3 regions of the Streptomyces sp. NPDC039423 genome follow, and region 1 is predicted to be linked to each of the others. Evidence: riboswitches for the same ligand, from Rfam matches in the RefSeq annotation. Region 1 holds a riboswitch; each other region holds the start of a gene.
The links. A riboswitch is a leader RNA that binds a small molecule or an ion and turns the genes downstream of it on or off. The one in region 1 is predicted to bind cobalamin.
Positions count from the first base shown of each region.

Region 2: linked by a shared signal. The riboswitch ahead of cobN (cobaltochelatase subunit CobN) and the one ahead of ACZ7LK_RS08940 (ribonucleoside-diphosphate reductase subunit alpha) in region 1 are both predicted to bind cobalamin.
Region 3: linked by a shared signal. The riboswitch ahead of ACZ7LK_RS15240 (energy-coupling factor ABC transporter permease) and the one ahead of ACZ7LK_RS08940 (ribonucleoside-diphosphate reductase subunit alpha) in region 1 are both predicted to bind cobalamin.

Region 1 covers NZ_JBVKAH010000002.1:636,250-642,048, forward strand. The annotation lists gene ACZ7LK_RS08940 (ribonucleoside-diphosphate reductase subunit alpha) at 1-2,286, opposite strand, end outside; cobalamin riboswitch at 2,426-2,548, opposite strand; gene ACZ7LK_RS08945 (GNAT family N-acetyltransferase) at 2,602-3,105, opposite strand; gene mctP (monocarboxylate uptake permease MctP) at 3,181-4,809, opposite strand; gene ACZ7LK_RS08955 (DUF3311 domain-containing protein) at 4,806-5,084, opposite strand; gene ACZ7LK_RS08960 (GntR family transcriptional regulator) at 5,205-5,799, opposite strand, start outside.
Region 2 covers NZ_JBVKAH010000008.1:117,929-123,727, forward strand. The annotation lists gene ACZ7LK_RS24725 (precorrin-2 C(20)-methyltransferase) at 1-408, opposite strand, end outside; gene ACZ7LK_RS24730 (precorrin-8X methylmutase) at 405-1,052, opposite strand; gene ACZ7LK_RS24735 (cobalamin biosynthesis protein CobG) at 1,049-2,239, opposite strand; cobalamin riboswitch at 2,251-2,381, shown strand; gene cobN (cobaltochelatase subunit CobN) at 2,418-5,799, shown strand, end outside.
Region 3 covers NZ_JBVKAH010000004.1:229,018-234,816, forward strand. The annotation lists gene dhaK (dihydroxyacetone kinase subunit DhaK) at 1-666, shown strand, start outside; gene dhaL (dihydroxyacetone kinase subunit DhaL) at 672-1,295, shown strand; gene dhaM (dihydroxyacetone kinase phosphoryl donor subunit DhaM) at 1,292-1,693, shown strand; cobalamin riboswitch at 1,761-1,965, shown strand; gene ACZ7LK_RS15240 (energy-coupling factor ABC transporter permease) at 1,996-2,679, shown strand; gene ACZ7LK_RS15245 (energy-coupling factor ABC transporter substrate-binding protein) at 2,676-3,128, shown strand; gene cbiQ (cobalt ECF transporter T component CbiQ) at 3,135-3,884, shown strand; gene ACZ7LK_RS15255 (energy-coupling factor ABC transporter ATP-binding protein) at 3,881-4,732, shown strand; gene ACZ7LK_RS15260 (NADPH-dependent 2,4-dienoyl-CoA reductase) at 4,875-5,799, shown strand, end outside.

The DNA of each region.
Region 1 (5,799 bases):
GGGGACGGGGACGGACGCCCGGGCCGCGCGGGCGATCCGGGTCGCCGGGCGCGAGCGCAGGTAGTACGTCGTCTTCAGGCCCTGCTTCCAGGCGTACGCGTACATCGACGACAGCTTGCCGATGGTCGGCGTCTCCAGGAACAGGTTCAGCGACTGCGACTGGTCCAGGAACGGCGTACGGGCCGCCGCCATGTCGATCAGGCCGCGCTGCGGGATCTCCCACGCCGTCCGGTACAGCTCGCGCACCTCGGCCGGGATCCAGGTGAAGCCCTGGACCGAGCCGCTGGACTCGCGCAGCGCCTCACGGGTCTTCGCGTCCCACACGCCGAGCCGCTTCAGCTCGGCCACCAGGTAGGAGTTGACCTGGAGGAACTCGCCCGACAGCGTCTCGCGCTTGAACAGGTTGGACACCTGCGGCTCGATGCACTCGTACACGCCCGCGATCGAGGCGATCGTCGCCGTCGGCGCGATGGCCAGCAGCAGCGAGTTGCGCATGCCGACCTCGGCGATGCGGGCGCGCAGCGCCTCCCACCGCTCCGGCCAGTTCAGCTCGACGTCGTAGTGGTCGGGGTGCAGCACCCCGCGCGCGGTACGGGTCTTCTCCCAGGCCGGCAGCGGGCCGTTGCGCTCGGCGAGGTCGGCGGACGCCTCGTACGCGGCCAGCATGATCCGCTCGGCGATACGCGTCGACAGGGCCCTGGCCGCGGGCGAGTCGAACGGCAGCCCGAGCTGGAAGAACACGTCCTGGAGGCCCATCGCGCCCAGGCCCACCGGCCGCCACTTCGCGTTGGAGCGCCCGGCCTGCTCGGTCGGGTAGAAGTTGATGTCGACGACCCGGTCCAGGAACGTGACGGCCGTGCGGACGGTCGCGTCCAGCCGCTCCCAGTCGAGGTCGCCGCCGCTGACGAACGCGCCGAGGTTCACCGAGCCCAGGTTGCAGACGGCGGTCTCCCCGTCGTCCGTGACCTCCAGGATCTCGGTGCACAGGTTCGAGGAGTGGACCGTGTGGCCCGGCTGCGCCGTCTGGTTGGCCGTGCGGTTGGAGGCGTCCTTGAACGTCATCCAGCCGTTGCCGGTCTGCGCCAGGGTCCGCATCATCCGGCCGTACAGGTCCCGGGCGGGCATGGTCTTGCGGGCCAGGCCCTTCGCCTCGGCGGCGCGGTAGGCGGCGTCGAACGCCTCGCCCCACAGGTCGACCAGTTCCGGCACGTCGGCCGGCGAGAACAGCGACCACTCGGCGTCGGCGTCGACCCGGCGCATGAACTCGTCGGGGACCCAGTGCGCCAGGTTCAGGTTGTGGGTGCGCCGGGCGTCCTCACCGGTGTTGTCCCGAAGCTCCAGGAACTCCTCGATGTCGGCGTGCCACGTCTCCAGGTACACCGCCGCCGCGCCCTTGCGCCGCCCGCCCTGGTTCACCGCCGCCACCGAGGCGTCCAGCGTCTTCAGGAACGGCACGATGCCGTTGGAGTGCCCGTTGGTGCCCCGGATCAGCGAACCGCGCGCCCGGATGCGGGAGTACGACAGGCCGATGCCGCCCGCGTGCTTCGACAGCCGCGCGACCTGGTGGTAGCGGTCGTAGATGGAGTCCAGCTCGTCCAGCGGGGAGTCCAGCAGGTAGCACGAGGACATCTGCGGGTGTCGCGTGCCGGAGTTGAACAGCGTGGGGGAGGAGGGCAGGTAGTCCAGCCGGCTCATCAGCCCGTACAGCGCCGCGACCTCGTCCAGGGCGCGCACCGAGTCGTCCTCGGCGAGGCCCGCCGCCACCCGCAGCATGAAGTGCTGGGGCGTCTCGATCACCTTGCGGGTGAGCGGGTGGCGGAGAAGGTAGCGCGAGTACAGCGTCCGCAGCCCGAAGTAGCCGAACCGGTCGTCCCCGGCCGGGTCGACCAGCGCGTCCATCCGGTCCGCGTGGAGCGAGACGAACGCGGCCGTGCGGTCCGCGATCAGGCCCTCCCGGTGCCCGACGGCCACCGACGCCGAGAACGCCACCGCGCCCTGCCCCGCCGCCTCCTCCGCGATGGTCCGGGCCAGCAGCCGCGCCGCGAGCCGGGAGTACGCCGGGTCCTCGGCGATCAGACCGGCGGCCGCCTCGGTGGCGAGCTCCCGCAGCTCCGCCTCGTCGGACCCGGCGTGCCGGCCGCGCAGCGCGGCGGCGGCGACCCGGCCGGGGTCGGTGTCGGGCAGATCGGCGGTGAGGTCGGTCAGGGTCCGCAGCAGTACGGTCCCGGGTCCGTCGTTTCCGTCGCTCTCGATCGCTGAAACCGGATCGGCTGGCGCGATGGTCACGTGGGGGCTCTCCCTCGCTCGGCTCGGGGCCACCGGCGGCGCGGGCAGGGGAGCGGGCACGCCCGGGTACGGGGGCGCAGGGCACCGCGTCCACCGGCCCACTCCGCGAGGCCCGGACGTCTGGGCACCCGGGCCGGACGGTCCGGGCGCGCTGTCGGCAGGTCTTCGGACTCGTACGTACCCATAGGCACACCAACACACCGTTGCGGGACAGTTCCGGAATTGCACCGGATTCCCCTGCGGCGACAGCGAGGACGAGCATACATGTGGGGGGCGCCGATTGAGGCACCCCCCACATGTTGTGTCGACCGGGGCTCAGAGTTCCACGGCGTAGGTGCGGAGCGTGACGCCCGGAGCGGCCTGCCAGTCCCGTTCCGGGGTCCGGTCGAACCCCAGCCGCTCACAGATCCGGTGCGCCGCCCGCATGGACTGCCACGAGGACACCACCAGCCGCCGGCACCCCTCCACCTCCCGCGCCCGCTCCACGCACGCCCGTACGAGCGCCTCGCCCGCGCCGCGCCGCCGGGCCGCCCGCGCCACCGCCAGCATCCGGAACTCCGCCTCCCCGTCCCGCGCGTGCCCGCCCCACGGACCGCCGCCCCGGGGGACGAACGTCACGCCCCCGAGCACCCGTTCGTCCTCCGCGACCGCGACCAGCACCTCGGCCCGCGCGGCGCGCCCGGCCACGTCCCGCAGCTCGATCAGGTACTCGTCGCTCTCCCCGAAGGCCAGCAACCCGTCGCCGAGGTAGGCCTGGGCCGTGACGTCGGCGAGCGCCTCGTGTTCTTCCGGCCGTACCGCCCTGATGGTGATGTCCATGGGGCCAGAGTGCACAACGAACGGGCCGCCGTGCCCCCACCGGGGGAGGCACGACGGCCCTCGTACGCGGATGGGTCAGTGCCCGGCGCCCGCCGTGGCCGGAGGGAGCTCCACCTTCACGCCAGGGTCGCCCGCGTCGGCCGTGTAGTCCCCGGGGGACGTCTCGTCGACGCCGTCCGGCGCGTTGGTCGCCCGGAGCACGAACGTCAGGACCACCACGACCAGGGCGTTGAGGACGAACGCCGTCAGACCGATGTAGCCGATCTCGCCGATGCCCGGGATCTCGGCGGACGAGCCGCCGAAGTGCTTCTGGGTCGGGCTGGCGACGCCGTACGCCGCCGCCGTGCCGTAGACCATGCCGACCGCCCAGCCGGCCAGCAGCGCCCAGCGGTGGAACCACCGGGTGAACAGGCCGCCCACCAGCGCCGGCAGGGTCTGGAGGATCCAGATGCCGCCGAGGAGCTGGAAGTTGATGGCGACCGTCTTGTCCATGGTGAGCACGAAGGCCAGCGCGCCCACCTTGACCAGCAGCGACACCAGCTTGGACACCTTGGTCTCCTGCTCCGGCGTGGCGTCCGGCTTCAGGAAGTCCTTGTAGATGTTGCGGGTGAACAGGTTGGCGGCGGCGATCGACATGATGGCCGCCGGGACCAGCGCGCCGATGCCGATGGCCGCGAAGGCGACGCCCGTGAACCAGTCCGGGAACATGTCCTCGAACAGCTGCGGGATGGCGAGCTGGCCGTTCTGCACCTTCACGCCGGCCGCGATCGCCATGAAGCCCAGCAGGGCCAGCAGGCCCAGCATCAGCGAGTACAGCGGCAGGATGGTGGTGTTGCGGCGGATCACGTCACGGCTGCGCGAGGACAGCGTCGCCGTGATGGAGTGCGGGTACATGAACAGCGCCAGCGCCGAGCCGAGCGCGAGCGTCGCGTACCCCCACTGGCCCATCTCCCCGGGCACCAGCGCGCCGCGCGGCTTGTCGGTCGCCGGGTTGATCTGCGCGTAGGCCTCGCCCGCCTTGCTGAAGATCTCGTCGAAGCCGCCGAGCTTGATGGGGATGTAGATGATCGCCACCGCGATGACGATGTAGATGAGCGTGTCCTTGACGAAGGCGATCATCGCCGGCGCCCGCAGCCCGGAGGAGTAGGTGTACGCCGCGAGGACACCGAAGGCGATGAGCAGCGGCAGGTCCTTGACGAACCAGTGGGTGGTCTCGCCACCGCCCACGCCCATCACGTCGAGCACCGCCTGGATGCCGACGAGCTGGAGCGCGATGTACGGCATGGTGGCGAGGATGCCGGTCACGGCCACCGCCAGCGACAGGCCCTTCGAGCCGAACCGTCCCCGGACGAAGTCGGAGGTGGTGACGTACCCGTGCTTGTGGGACACCGACCACAGGCGCGGCAGGAAGGTGAAGATCAGCGGGTAGACGAGGATCGTGTAGGGGACGGCGAAGAAGCCGGCCGCGCCGGCCGCGTAGATCGCCGCCGGGACGGCGACGAAGGTGTACGCCGTGTAGAGGTCGCCGCCCAGCAGGAACCAGGTGATCCAGGTGCCGAACGAGCGGCCGCCCAGGCCCCATTCGTCGAGGCTGTGCTCGTTCTCGGCCTTGCGCCAGCGCGAGGCCATGAAGCCCATGACCGTGACGGCCAGGAAGAAGAAGATGAAGACGGCGAGCGCGACGCCGTTCACGCCGTCGTTCACCGCGACGCACCCCCCTGGGCGGAGGGGGCCGAGGACCCGCGCGCCGCCGCGCGGGCCCGCTGGTCACGGTGCCAGAGCTGGTACGCGACCATCGTCAGCACGGTCGATATGACGACCCAGGCCATCTGGTACCAGTAGAAGAACGGGATCCCGGCGAGGGTCGGCTCGACCTTCGCGTACGAGCCGACCCACAGCATCGCCACGAAGGGCGCGAACAGACAGAGCGCCACCACCACCCGCACCGGGGTGATTGCTGGTTGTTTCTCCTGTGTCATACGGCGACTCCGTCCCCTCGCTGATCACATGGCGTAATGCGCACGCAATCTAGGGGACCGGTCCGCCGCGCGGAACCCCGGTCCGGATAACGGACGGGTCTCGTAAGGATCTCGGTGGCGTCAGCCGTTGGGCCGCTTGAGACGGGCCACGAACTTGTACCGGTCTCCCCGGTACACCGAGCGCACCCATTCCACCGGTTCGCCGTTCTCGTCCAGCGAGTGCCGGGAGAGCATCAGCATCGGCAGGCCCACGTCGGTCCCGAGCAGGCCCGCCTCCCGGGGCGTCGCCAGGGAGGTCTCGATGGTCTCCTCCGCCTCGGCGAGGTGGACGTCGTACACCTCGGCCAGCGCCGTGTAGAGCGAGGTGTACTTGACCAGCGACCGCCGCAGCGCCGGGAAGCGCTTGGCCGACAGGTGGGTCGTCTCGATGGCCATCGGCTCGCCGCTCGCCAGCCGCAGCCGCTCGATGCGCAGCACCCGGCCGCCGGGGGAGATGTCGAGCAGCCCGGCGAGGGTGTCGTCCGCCGTCACGTACCCGATGTCGAGGAGCTGCGAGGTGGGCTCCAGGCCCTGCGCGCGCATGTCCTCGGTGTACGAGGTGAGCTGGAGCGCCTGCGAGACCTTGGGCTTGGCGACGAACGTGCCCTTGCCCTGGATGCGCTCCAGCCGTCCCTCGACGACCAGTTCCTGGAGCGCCTGCCGGACGGTCGTGCGG
Region 2 (5,799 bases), on a different contig from region 1:
CGAGGTGACACCGGGGATGACCTCGGTGTCGTACCGGTCCGCCAGCCGCTTGTGCATGTGCTGGTAGGAGCCGTAGAACAGCGGGTCGCCCTCGGCGAGGACGGCGACCGTGCGGCCCGCGTCCAGGTGGGCGGCCAGCCGCGCCGACGCCTCCTCGTAGAAGTCGTTCAGCGCACCCCGGTACCCGCCCGGGTGGTCCGTCGTCTCGACGGTCAGCGGGTACATCAGGCGTTCCTCGACGTGGTCCTCGCGGATGTGCTCGGCCGCGATGGAACGGGCGATGGAACGGCCGTGGCGGGCGCAGTGGTACGCGATCACGTCGGCGGCCGCGATGGCCTTCACCGCCGCGACCGTCATCAGATTCGGGTCGCCGGGGCCGAGCCCCACGCCGTACAGCTTGCCGCTCATGCCTGGATCTCCGCCTCGTGCGCGATCGCGTTGATCGCCGCCGCCGCCATCGCGCTGCCACCCCGCCGGCCGCGCACCACCAGGTGCTCCAGGCCCGGGAAGGCGGCCAGCGCGTCCTTGGACTCGGCCGCCCCGATGAACCCGACCGGTATGCCGATGACGGCCGCCGGGCGGGGCGCGCCCGCCTCGATCATCTCCAGCAGCCGGAACAGCGCGGTCGGGGCGTTGCCCACCGCGACGACGGACCCTTCGAGCCGGTCGCGCCACAGCTCCATGGCGGCCGCGCTGCGGGTGGTGCCGAGTTCGGCGGCGAGCGCCGGGACGGACGGGTCCGAGAGCGTGCAGACCACGTCGTTGCCGGCGGGCAGCCGCTTGCGCGTGACGCCGCTGGCGACCATCTGCGCGTCGCACAGGATCGGCGCGCCGGCGCGCAGCGCCTCGCGGGCGCGGGCCACCACGTCCGGCGTGTAGGCCAGGTCGCGGACGAGGTCGACCATGCCGCACGCGTGGATCATCCGCACGGCGACCTGGCTGACGTCGGCCGGCAGGCCCGCGAGATCCGCCTCGGCACGGATCGTGGCAAAGGACTGGCGGTAGATCTCCGCCCCGTCCTTCTCGTAGTCGAACACTCTGCTCTCGCTCATTTCGTCGGTCCTTGTACGGTCGGCTGGTACGCGCCCTCGCCGGTCGCCACCATGTCGGTCCACGCGCCCTGGGGGTGGCCGCAGCGGCGTGCGCAGCCGGACCAGTGGACGGGCAGGGCGCCCTCGCGGGGCCGGGCGTCCGCCCGTACGTCGGAGAGGGACTTGGCGCAGCCGGGGCGCCCGGTGCACGCGGTGACGCCGATCCAGGGGGAGTCGGTACGGGTGATGAACCCGGCCCCGTCCAGGGCGCGCAGCCGCTCGCGGGCCGCCGCCGGGTCGGTGAAGCCGGGCAGGACGAACCCGCGCCACGGGGTGACCCGCACCTCCCCGGCGGGCAGCAGGGCGCGGAACTGGGCGGTGGTCACCCGGCCGAGGCGGGCCAGGACGGACAGCATGCCGTCGCCGGCCGTTCCGGGCGCGGGCGGGGGGCACGTGGGGAACGCCGCGTCCGGTACGGGCTCCGCCGCGACGCCGGCCCGGCGCAGGTGTCCGTCCACGTCCACGTCCTGCCCAGCCGGCAGCTCCCGCACCCGCCAGGCGCCGGTGCCGGCCGAGCGGGCCGCCGCCAGGAACGCCCCGGCCGCCGCGAGCGCGGCGCGGGGCGCGTCGGCGGAGGACACCCGGTGGGTCGTACGCCCCACCCGGACCAGGCCGGTCCCGGCGGGCTCTGCGAGCAACGTCACATCGGCGGCCAGGCCCGCCACGTCGCCCCGCCCGTCGTCCACGGCGAACAGGAAGCGGCCGGAGAGCTCCGGCGTCCAGTCCTCGGCGCACAACAGCTCGTCCAGGCGCGAGGCCCACGCCTGCACGCCGGCGCCGGCGAGCGGCGAGACCACCATGTTCCGTACCCGCTCGTGCCGTTCGGACGGCAGCAGTCCGGCGTCCCGCAGCAGGTCCGCCAGCCCGAGTCCGCAGCCTTCCCCGAGGCCCCTCAACTCCACGTTGCCGCGCGAGGTGAGGGAGAGGTGCCCGTCGCCCAGGCGGTCCGCCGCGTCGGCCAGCGCCAGGACTTGACGGGGCGTCAGAACGCCGGTGGGGAGGCGGAGCCGGGCCAGCGACCCGTCGTCGGCCCGGTGCAGCCGGAGCGCACCGGGGCACGCGTCACCGCGCTCGCGGACACGGTCCCGTATGTGCGCTTCACCCCGGTCCTGGGGATTTGGTGAGCTGGGCGGCATGGCGGCGAGCATACGCGCAGCCTCTACTATGCAGACGGCACAGGGTCCCAGGGCCCTAGGGAGGAAGCCCGGTGAGAATCCGGCGCGGTCCCGCCACTGTGAGTCCGGCCGGAAACCGGACGAGTCAGGAACTCCCGCCGTCCTACGACCACCCGGGGCGCGGACACCCCGAGGAAGGCCTGCGCACGTCATGACGCACGCGACCACGCCCGAGACGGCGCCCGCCCCGGCGCCCGCCACGACGATCCTGCTGCTGTCGCACTCCGACACCGACCTGCTCAGCGCCCGCGCGGCCGGCGGCCCCGTCGCGTACCGGTTCGCCAACCCCGCCCGGCTCCCGATGGACGACCTCCCGGGCCTCCTCGACGGGGCCGACCTCGTCGTCGTACGCCTCCTCGGCGGCATCCGCGCCTGGGAGGACGGCCTCCAGGCGCTGCGCGCGACCGGCACGCCGCTGGTCGTCCTCACCGGCGAACAGGCCCCCGACGCCCAGCTCATGGAGACCTCCACCGTCCCGATCGGCATCGCGGCCGAGGCGCACGCCTACCTCGCCCACGGCGGTCCGGACAACCTGGAGCAGCTCGCCCGCTTCCTCTCCGACACCGTCCTGCTCACCGGCCACGGCTTCGAGCCCCCGGCCGCCGCCCCCACCTGGGGCCCCCTGGAGCGCACCGCGCGCGCCACCACCGGCCCCGTGGTCGCCGTGCTCTACTACCGCGCCCACCACATGAGCGGCAACACCGCCTTCGTCTCCACCCTCTGCGACGCCATCGAGGACGCCGGCGGCCAGGCCCTCCCGCTGTACGTGGCCTCGCTGCGCGCCCCCGAGCCGGAGCTGCTGGAGAGCCTGCGCACGGCCGACGCGGTCGTCACCACCGTCCTCGCCGCCGGCGGCACCAAGCCCGCCGAGGCCCAGGCGGGCGGCGACGAGGAGGCCTGGGACGCCGGCGCCCTCGCCGCCCTGGACGTGCCGATCCTCCAGGCCCTGTGCCTGACCGGCTCGCGGGCCGCCTGGGAGGAGAACGACGAGGGCCTCTCCCCGCTCGACGCCGCCAGCCAGGTCGCCGTCCCCGAGTTCGACGGCCGCCTCATCACCGTGCCGTTCTCGTTCAAGGAGATCGACGCCGACGGCCTGCCCGCGTACGTCGCCGACGCCGAGCGCGCCGCCCGCGTCGCTGGGATCGCCGTCCGGCACGCCCGGCTGCGGCACATCCCGAACGCCGACAAGCGCCTGGCGCTGGTCCTCTCCGCGTACCCCACCAAGCACTCCCGCATCGGCAACGCCGTCGGCCTCGACACCCCCGCCTCCGCCGTGGCACTGCTGCGCCGGCTCCGCGAGGAGGGCTACGACTTCGGCGCCGAGGACGTCCCGGGCCTCGCGTCCGGCGACGGCGACGAGCTGATCTACGCCCTGATCGAGGCCGGCGGCCACGACCAGGACTGGCTCACCGAGGAGCAGCTCGCCAAGAACCCGGTCCGCATCCCGGCCGCCGACTACAAGCGCTGGTACGCCGCCCTGCCGGCGGAGCTGCGCGAGCAGGTCGAGCGGCACTGGGGCCCGCCGCCCGGCGAGATGTTCCTGGACCGCTCCCGCAACCCGGAGGGCGACATCGTCCTCGCCGCCCTGCGGCGCGGGAACCTCCTCATCCTGATCCAGCCGCCGCGCGGCTTCGGCGAGAACCCGATCGCGATCTACCACGACCCGGACCTGCCGCCGTCGCACCACTACCTGGCCGCCTACCGCTGGATCGCCGCCCGCGCCGAGGACGGCGGCTTCGGCGCCGACGCGATGGTCCACCTCGGCAAGCACGGCAACCTGGAGTGGCTGCCCGGCAAGAACGCCGGCCTGTCCGCCGCCTGCGGCCCCGACGCGGCCCTCGGCGACATCCCGCTGGTCTACCCGTTCCTGGTCAACGACCCGGGCGAGGGCACCCAGGCCAAGCGCCGCGTGCACGCCACGCTCGTCGACCACCTGGTGCCGCCGATGGCCCGCGCCGAGTCGTACGGCGACATCACCCGCCTGGAGCAGTTGCTCGACGAGTACGCGCAGATCTCCTCCATGGACCCGTCCAAGCTGCCGGCCATCCGCGCCCAGATCTGGACGCTCATCCAGGCCGCCAAGCTCGACCACGACCTCGGTCTGGAGGACCGCCCGGACGACGACGGGTTCGACGACTTCCTGCTGCACGTCGACGGCTGGCTGTGCGAGGTCAAGGACGCCCAGATCCGTGACGGGCTGCACGTCCTCGGCGGCGCCCCCACCGGCCCCGAGCGGGTCAACCTGGTCCTGTCCATCCTCCGCGCCCGCCAGATCTGGGGCGGCACCCAGTCCCTGCCCGGCCTCCGCGAGGCCCTCGGCCTGGACGAGTCCGCCGCCACCCGCACCGGCGCCGACGAGGCCGAGGCCAAGGCCCGCGCCCTGGTGGAGGCCATGGAGGCCGCCGACTGGAACCCGGCCGCCGTCGCCACGGTCGCCGAGGGCTACGACGACGCCGTCGCCGCCGTCCTCGACTTCGCCGCCCGCCAGGTCGTCCCGCGCCTCGCCGCCACCACCGACGAGCTGGACCACGCCGTGCACGCCCTGAACGGCGGGTTCGTCCCGGCCGGACCGTCCGGCTCGCCGCTGCGCGGCCTGGTCAACGTCCTGCCGACCGGCCGCAACTTCTACTCCGTCGACCCCAAGGCCGTCCCCTCCCGCCTCGCGTGGGAGACGGGCCAGGCGCTCGCCGAGTCGCTGCTGACCCGCTACCGCGACGACAACGGCGCGTGGCCCGACTCCGTCGGCCTGTCCCTGTGGGGCACCAGCGCCATGCGCACCGCCGGCGACGACGTCGCCGAGGCCCTCGCGCTCCTCGGCGTCCGCCCCGTCTGGGACGACGCCTCCCGCCGCGTCACCGGCCTGGAGGCGATCCCGCTCGCCGAGCTGGGCCGGCCCCGGATCGACGTGACGCTGCGCATCTCGGGCTTCTTCCGGGACGCCTTCCCGCACACCATCGGGCTCCTGGACGACGCCGTCCGCCTCGCCGCCTCCCTCGACGAGCCGGCCGACGACAACTTCGTCCGCGCCCACGCCCAGGCCGACCTCGCCGAGCACGGCGACGAACGCCGCGCCACCACCCGTATCTTCGGCTCCCGGCCCGGCACCTACGGCGCCGGCATCCTCCAGCTCATCGACTCGCGCGACTGGCGCACCGACGCCGACCTCGCCGAGGTGTACACGGTCTGGGGCGGCTACGCGTACGGGCGCGGCCTCGAAGGACGCCCGGCGCGCGACGAGATGGAGACGGCGTACAAGCGCATCGCGGTGGCGGCCAAGAACACCGACACCCGCGAGCACGACATCGCCGACTCCGACGACTACTTCCAGTACCACGGCGGCATGGTCGCGACCGTCCGCGCGCTCAAGGGCACCGCCCCCGAGGCGTACATCGGCGACTCCACCCGCCCCGAGTCGGTCCGCACCCGCACCCTCGTCGAGGAGACCTCCCGCGTCTTCCGCGCCCGGGTGGTCAACCCGCGCTGGATCGAGGCGATGCGCCGCCACGGCTACAAGGGCGCCTTCGAACTGGCAG
Region 3 (5,799 bases), on a different contig from region 1:
GTGCTGAACTTCGAGATGGCCGCCGAGCTCGCCGAGGACGAGGGCGTCCAGGTGGCGAAGGTCGTCGTGGACGACGACGTGGCCGTCGCCGACAGCACGTTCACCGCCGGACGGCGCGGGACGGGGGCCACGCTGTTCGTGGAGAAGATCGCCGGCGCGGCGGCCGAGGAGGGTGCGCCGCTGGAGCGGGTGGAGGCGATCGCCCGCCGGGTGAACGCGAGCGCGCGCAGTTTCGGGGTGGCGCTCAGCGCCTGCACCACCCCCGCGAAGGGCAGCCCCACGTTCGACCTGCCGCCGGGCGAACTGGAGCTGGGCATCGGCATCCACGGCGAGCCGGGCCGGGAGCGGCGGCCCATGATGACCTCCCGCGAGATCGCCGACTTCGCGGTCGACGCCGTCCTGGAGGACCTGCGGCCCGGCGGTCCGGTGCTGGTGCTGGTCAACGGCATGGGGGCGACACCGCTGCTGGAGCTGTACGGGTTCAACGCCGAGGTCCAGCGCGTGCTGGGCGAGCGGGGCGTTCCCGTGGCCCGTACGCTCGTCGGCAACTACGTGACCTCGCTCGACATGGCCGGGTGCTCCGTGACCCTGTGCCGGGCCGACGAGGAACTGCTGCGACTGTGGGACGCGCCGGTGCGGACCGCCGCGCTCCGCTGGGGACGGTGAGGGGCGTGCTCGACGCGGACTTCTTCCGGCGCTGGCTGACCGGGGCGGCGGCCGCCGTGGACCGGGAGGCCGGCCGGCTCACCGAGCTGGACGCGGCGATCGGCGACGCCGACCACGGCGCCAATCTGCGACGCGGTTTCGCCGCGGTGGTCACGGCCCTGGAGGACGAGCGGCCCGGGACACCGGGGGCCGTGCTCACCCTCGCCGGGCGGCAGCTCATCTCCACGGTCGGCGGCGCGTCGGGGCCGTTGTACGGGACGCTGCTGCGGCGCACGGGCAAGGCTCTGGGCGACGCCGCCGAGGTGGCGCCGGTGCAACTGGCCGAGGCGCTGCGGGTGGGCGTGGCGGCGGTGGCGCAGCTCGGCGGGGCGAAGGCCGGGGACAAGACGATGCTGGACGCGCTGGAGCCGGCCGTCGAGGCACTGGCCGAGTCGCTCGGCGAGTCGCTCCCGGCGGCGGCGGAGGCGGCGGACCGGGGCGCCCTGGGGACCGTGCCGATGCGGGCCCGCAAGGGCAGGGCCAGTTACCTGGGTGAGCGCAGCGAGGGGCACCAGGACCCGGGGGCGACGTCCTCCGCCCTGCTGTTCGCGGCGCTCGCCGAGGCGGGGGCGGAGCGGGGCGGCCGGTGAGCGGGCAGGTGGGTGTGGTCCTGGTCTCGCACAGCGCGGCGGTGGCGTCCTCCGTGGCCGAGCTGGCGCGGGGCCTGGCCGGCGGCGGCACCGCGCCGGTGGCGGCCGCGGGCGGCACCCCGGACGGGGGGCTCGGCACCAGCGCGGAGCTGATCACGCGGGCGGCGACGGCGGTCGACGGCGGTGCGGGGGTGGCCGTCCTGGTGGACCTGGGAAGCGCCGTCCTGACGGTGAAGGCCCTGCTCGCGGAGGGGGACGAGCTGCCCGAGGGCACCCGGCTGGTGGACGCGCCGTTCGTGGAGGGGGCCGTGGCGGCGGTGGTCACCGCGTCGGCGGGCGGTGACCTGGACGCGGTGGTGGCGGCGGCGTCCGAGGCGTACGGCTACCGCAAGGAATGAGGTGTGCCCCGCGGGTGGAGCCGGGCCGTGCGCCGACGCGCGGCTTGTGATGTACCTGGTCAACGCACTACTGTCGCAGGGCCTTGGTGTACGGGAAACCGGTGCGGTACCGGTGCGGCCCTCGCCACTGTGATCGGGAAGTCCGGCTCCACTCCCGGGGGACCACCTCGGGAAGCCACTGGAACGTCGCGGGGAACCGCGTCGTCCGGGAAGGCGGAGCCGCGGCGGCATGACCCGTCAGCCAGGAGACCGGCCAGGGCGCGTTGTCCATCCACGAGGTGCTGGAGAGGGTCTCCTTCCATATGCATATCGCCGAGGGCTATCTGCCCCCCGTGCACGCGGCCGCCTGGAGCGTCGCGGCCGCCCCCTTCGTCGTCCACGGGGTCAGGGCCCTGACCCGTGAGGTCAAGGCCAATCCGGAATCGACCCTTCTGCTCGGTGCGTCCGGCGCCTTCACGTTTGTGCTGTCCGCCCTGAAACTGCCCTCCGTGACGGGCAGTTGCTCCCACCCGACCGGCACGGGGCTGGGCGCGATCCTGTTCCGGCCGCCGATCATGGCGGTGCTGGGCACCATCACGCTGCTGTTCCAGGCGCTGTTGCTGGCCCACGGCGGCCTGACGACCCTGGGCGCCAACGCGTTCTCCATGGCGATCGTCGGTCCGTGGGCCGGCTACGGGACGTACCGGCTGCTGCGCCGTTTCGAGGTGCCGCTGATGGTGAGCGTGTTCTTCGGGGCCTTCGTCGCCGACCTGTCCACGTACTGCGTCACCAGCGTGCAGCTCGCGCTGGCGTTCCCGGACCCCAGCAGCGGGGTGGCCGGCGCGCTGGCCAAGTTCGGCGGCATCTTCGCGATCACTCAGGTTCCGCTGGCGGTCAGCGAGGGGCTGCTCACCGTGCTGGTGATGCGGCTGCTGATGCAGTCCAGCAAGGGTGATCTGGCACGGCTCGGCGTCGTGTCCGCGAACAAGGAGGCCGTGGCCCGATGAGCCGTAACGCCAGGATCAACTCGCTGCTGCTGCTCGTCGTGGTCGCGCTGGCCGTCCTGCCGCTGGCCCTGGGCATGGGCGACCACAAGGAGGAGCCGTTCACGGGCGCCGACGGGCAGGCGGAGACGGCGATCACCGAGTCCCACCCGGACTACGAGCCGTGGTTCACCCCGCTGTACGAGCCGCCGTCCGGCGAGATCGAGTCGGCGCTGTTCTCGCTCCAGGCCGCCCTGGGCGCCGGTGTACTGGCCTACTACTTCGGTCTGCGGCGCGGCCGCCGGCAGGGCGAGGCCCGGGCACGGGCGGGGTCCCCCGGCGGGGACGCCCCGGCGGCGGACACCCCGGGTACCCCGGACACCCCGGGCACTCCCGGCACCCCGGACGCGGCACCGGCCGACGCGGTCGGCGCGGGTGGCTCCGGGGCCGACGCGCCGCGGACGCCGGCGTAACCGCCGGTGCTGCCGATCGACGCGGCGGCGCACAGCAGTCGCTGGCGCCGCCGCCATCCGTGCGAGAAGGCCGCGCTGGGCTTCGGCCTGACGCTGCTGGCCGTGTGCCTGCCGCCGTGGCCGGGGGCCGCGCTGGTCGCCTCCGCGACCCTCGTGGTGCTGCTCGGCCCGGCCGGGGTCCCGCCGCGCCGGCTGTGGCGGGCGTGGCGCGTCCCGCTCGGCTTCTGTGTGACGGGCGCGCTGCCCCTGCTGTTCCAGGTCGGCGGGGCGGAGGGGTTCGTCACGCTCGCGCCCGACGGGCCGGCGCACGCCGGGCGCCTGCTGCTGCGCACGTCGGCGGCCTCGATGGGCGTGCTGCTGTTCGCGTTCACCACCCCGGTGTCCGACGTGCTGCCCCGGCTGGTCCGGGCGGGCGTCCCGGCGCCGGTCGTCGACGTGGCGCTGGTGATGTACCGGATCAGCTTCCTGCTGCTGGACGCGGTCCGGCGGATCCGGGAGGCGCAGGCGGCGCGGCTCGGGCTGACGAGCCGGGCGGCCACCTGGCGCTCCCTGGCGGGCCTGGGCGCGACCGCGTTCGTGCGCGCCTTCGACCGGGCGGCGCGGCTCCAGACGGGGCTGGCCGGGCGGGGCTACGACGGCACGCTGCGGGTGCTGGTGCCGCCCACGGCGGTGTCCGGGCGCTTCCTCGCCGCGACGGGCGTGCTGCTCGCCGGGCTCGTCGTCGCCACCTTCGTACTCGAGAGGTTCCTGCCATGAATGCTCCCGCCGTCGTGGAACTCGTCGGTGCGGGATACGCCTACGAGGACGGTCCCGCCGTGCTCGAGGGCGTCGACTTCGCCGTGCCGGAAAAGCGCTCCATCGCGTTGCTGGGCCGCAACGGGGGCGGCAAGACGACGATGCTGCGGCTGCTGAGCGGTGGCCTGCGGTGCGCGAGCGGCCGGTTGCGCCTGGAGGGGCGCGACGTGTCGTACGACAGGGCGGGGCTGACCCGGCTGCGGACGACGGTGCAGCTCGTGGTGCAGGACCCGGACGACCAGTTGTTCGCGGCGTCCGTGGGCCAGGACGTGTCGTTCGGGCCGCTGAACCTGGGCGTGCCGGAGGCGGAGGTGCGCGAGCGGGTGCGGGAGGCGCTGGAGGCGCTGGACATCGCGGCGCTGGAGGACCGGCCGACGCACCTGCTGTCGTACGGGCAGCGCAAGCGGGCCGCGATCGCGGGCGCGGTGGCCATGCGGCCCCGGGTGCTGGTCCTCGACGAGCCGACGGCCGGCCTGGACCCGCACGGCCAGGAGCGGCTGCTGGCCGTCCTGGACCGGTTGCGCGCCTCCGGGACCACGGTCGTGATGGCGACGCACGACGTGGACCTGGCGCTGCGCTGGGCCGACGACGCGGCGGTCCTCACCCCGGACGGGCTGCGCACCGGTCCGGCGGCGGAGCTGCTGGCCGACCAGGCCCTGCTGGACGCGGCCCGGCTGCGCCGCCCGTGGGGGATGGCGGTGGCGCGGGTGCTGCGGGAGCGGGGCCTGCTGGGGGCACAGGAGCCGGGCCCGCGCACCCCGGAGGAGCTGGAGGACTGGGCGGCGGCCGCGGTCCCGGGCGGCGCGTAGGCGGCGGGGGCCGGCGGCGCGGGCGGCGCGTAGGCGGCGGTACGTAGCGGAGGTCACGCCCCGATCCTTATGCAACTTGTTGCACAAGGCCCCCGGGGTCGTCTACAACTGGGGCGACGACATCGCGCGAGGAGGCGCCCCCATGACTGCGACCCCGGCCCCGGCCCCGTACCCGCACCTGCTCAGCCCCCTGGACCTGGGGTTCACCACCCTGCCCAACCGGGTGCTCATGGGGTCCATGCACGTCGGGCTGGAGGAGGCGGAGAACGGCTTCGCCCGCATGGCCGCCTTCTACGCCGAGCGCGCCCGCGGCGGCGTCGGGCTGATCGTCACCGGTGGCATCGCGCCCAACGACGCGGGCCGGCCGTACGAGGGCGGGGCCAGGCTCACCACCGAGGAGGAGGCCGCGCAGCACCGGGTCGTGACGGACGCGGTGCACGCGGCCGGCGGGCGGATCGCGATGCAGATCCTGCACTTCGGGCGGTACGCCTACCACCGCGACCTGGTCGCGCCGAGCGCCCTCCAGGCGCCGATCAGCCCCTTCGTGCCGAACGAGCTCACCGACGCCGAGGTCGAGCGGACGATCGAGGACTACGTACGGGCCGCGGAGCTCGCCAGGTCGGCCGGGTACGACGGCGTCGAGATCATGGGCTCCGAGGGCTACCTGATCAACGAGTTCATCGCCGCCGCGACGAACCGGCGCGAGGACCGCTGGGGCGGGTCGTACGAGAACCGCGTCCGCTTCCCGCTGGAGATCGTCCGCCGCACGCGTGAGCGCCTCGGCGAGGACTTCATCCTGATCTACCGGCTCTCCATGCTGGACCTGGTGCCGGGCGGCTCGACCCTGGAGGAGGTCGTCGCGCTCGCCCGGGAGATCGAGGCCGCCGGTGCGACGATGATCAACACGGGCATCGGCTGGCACGAGGCCCGGATCCCCACCATCGCGACCTCGGTGCCGCGCGGCGCGTACACCTGGGTCACCAAGAAGCTGATGGGCTCGGTGTCCATCCCGCTGATCACCAGCAACCGCGTCAACACCCCGGAGGTCGCCGAGAGGATCCTGGCGG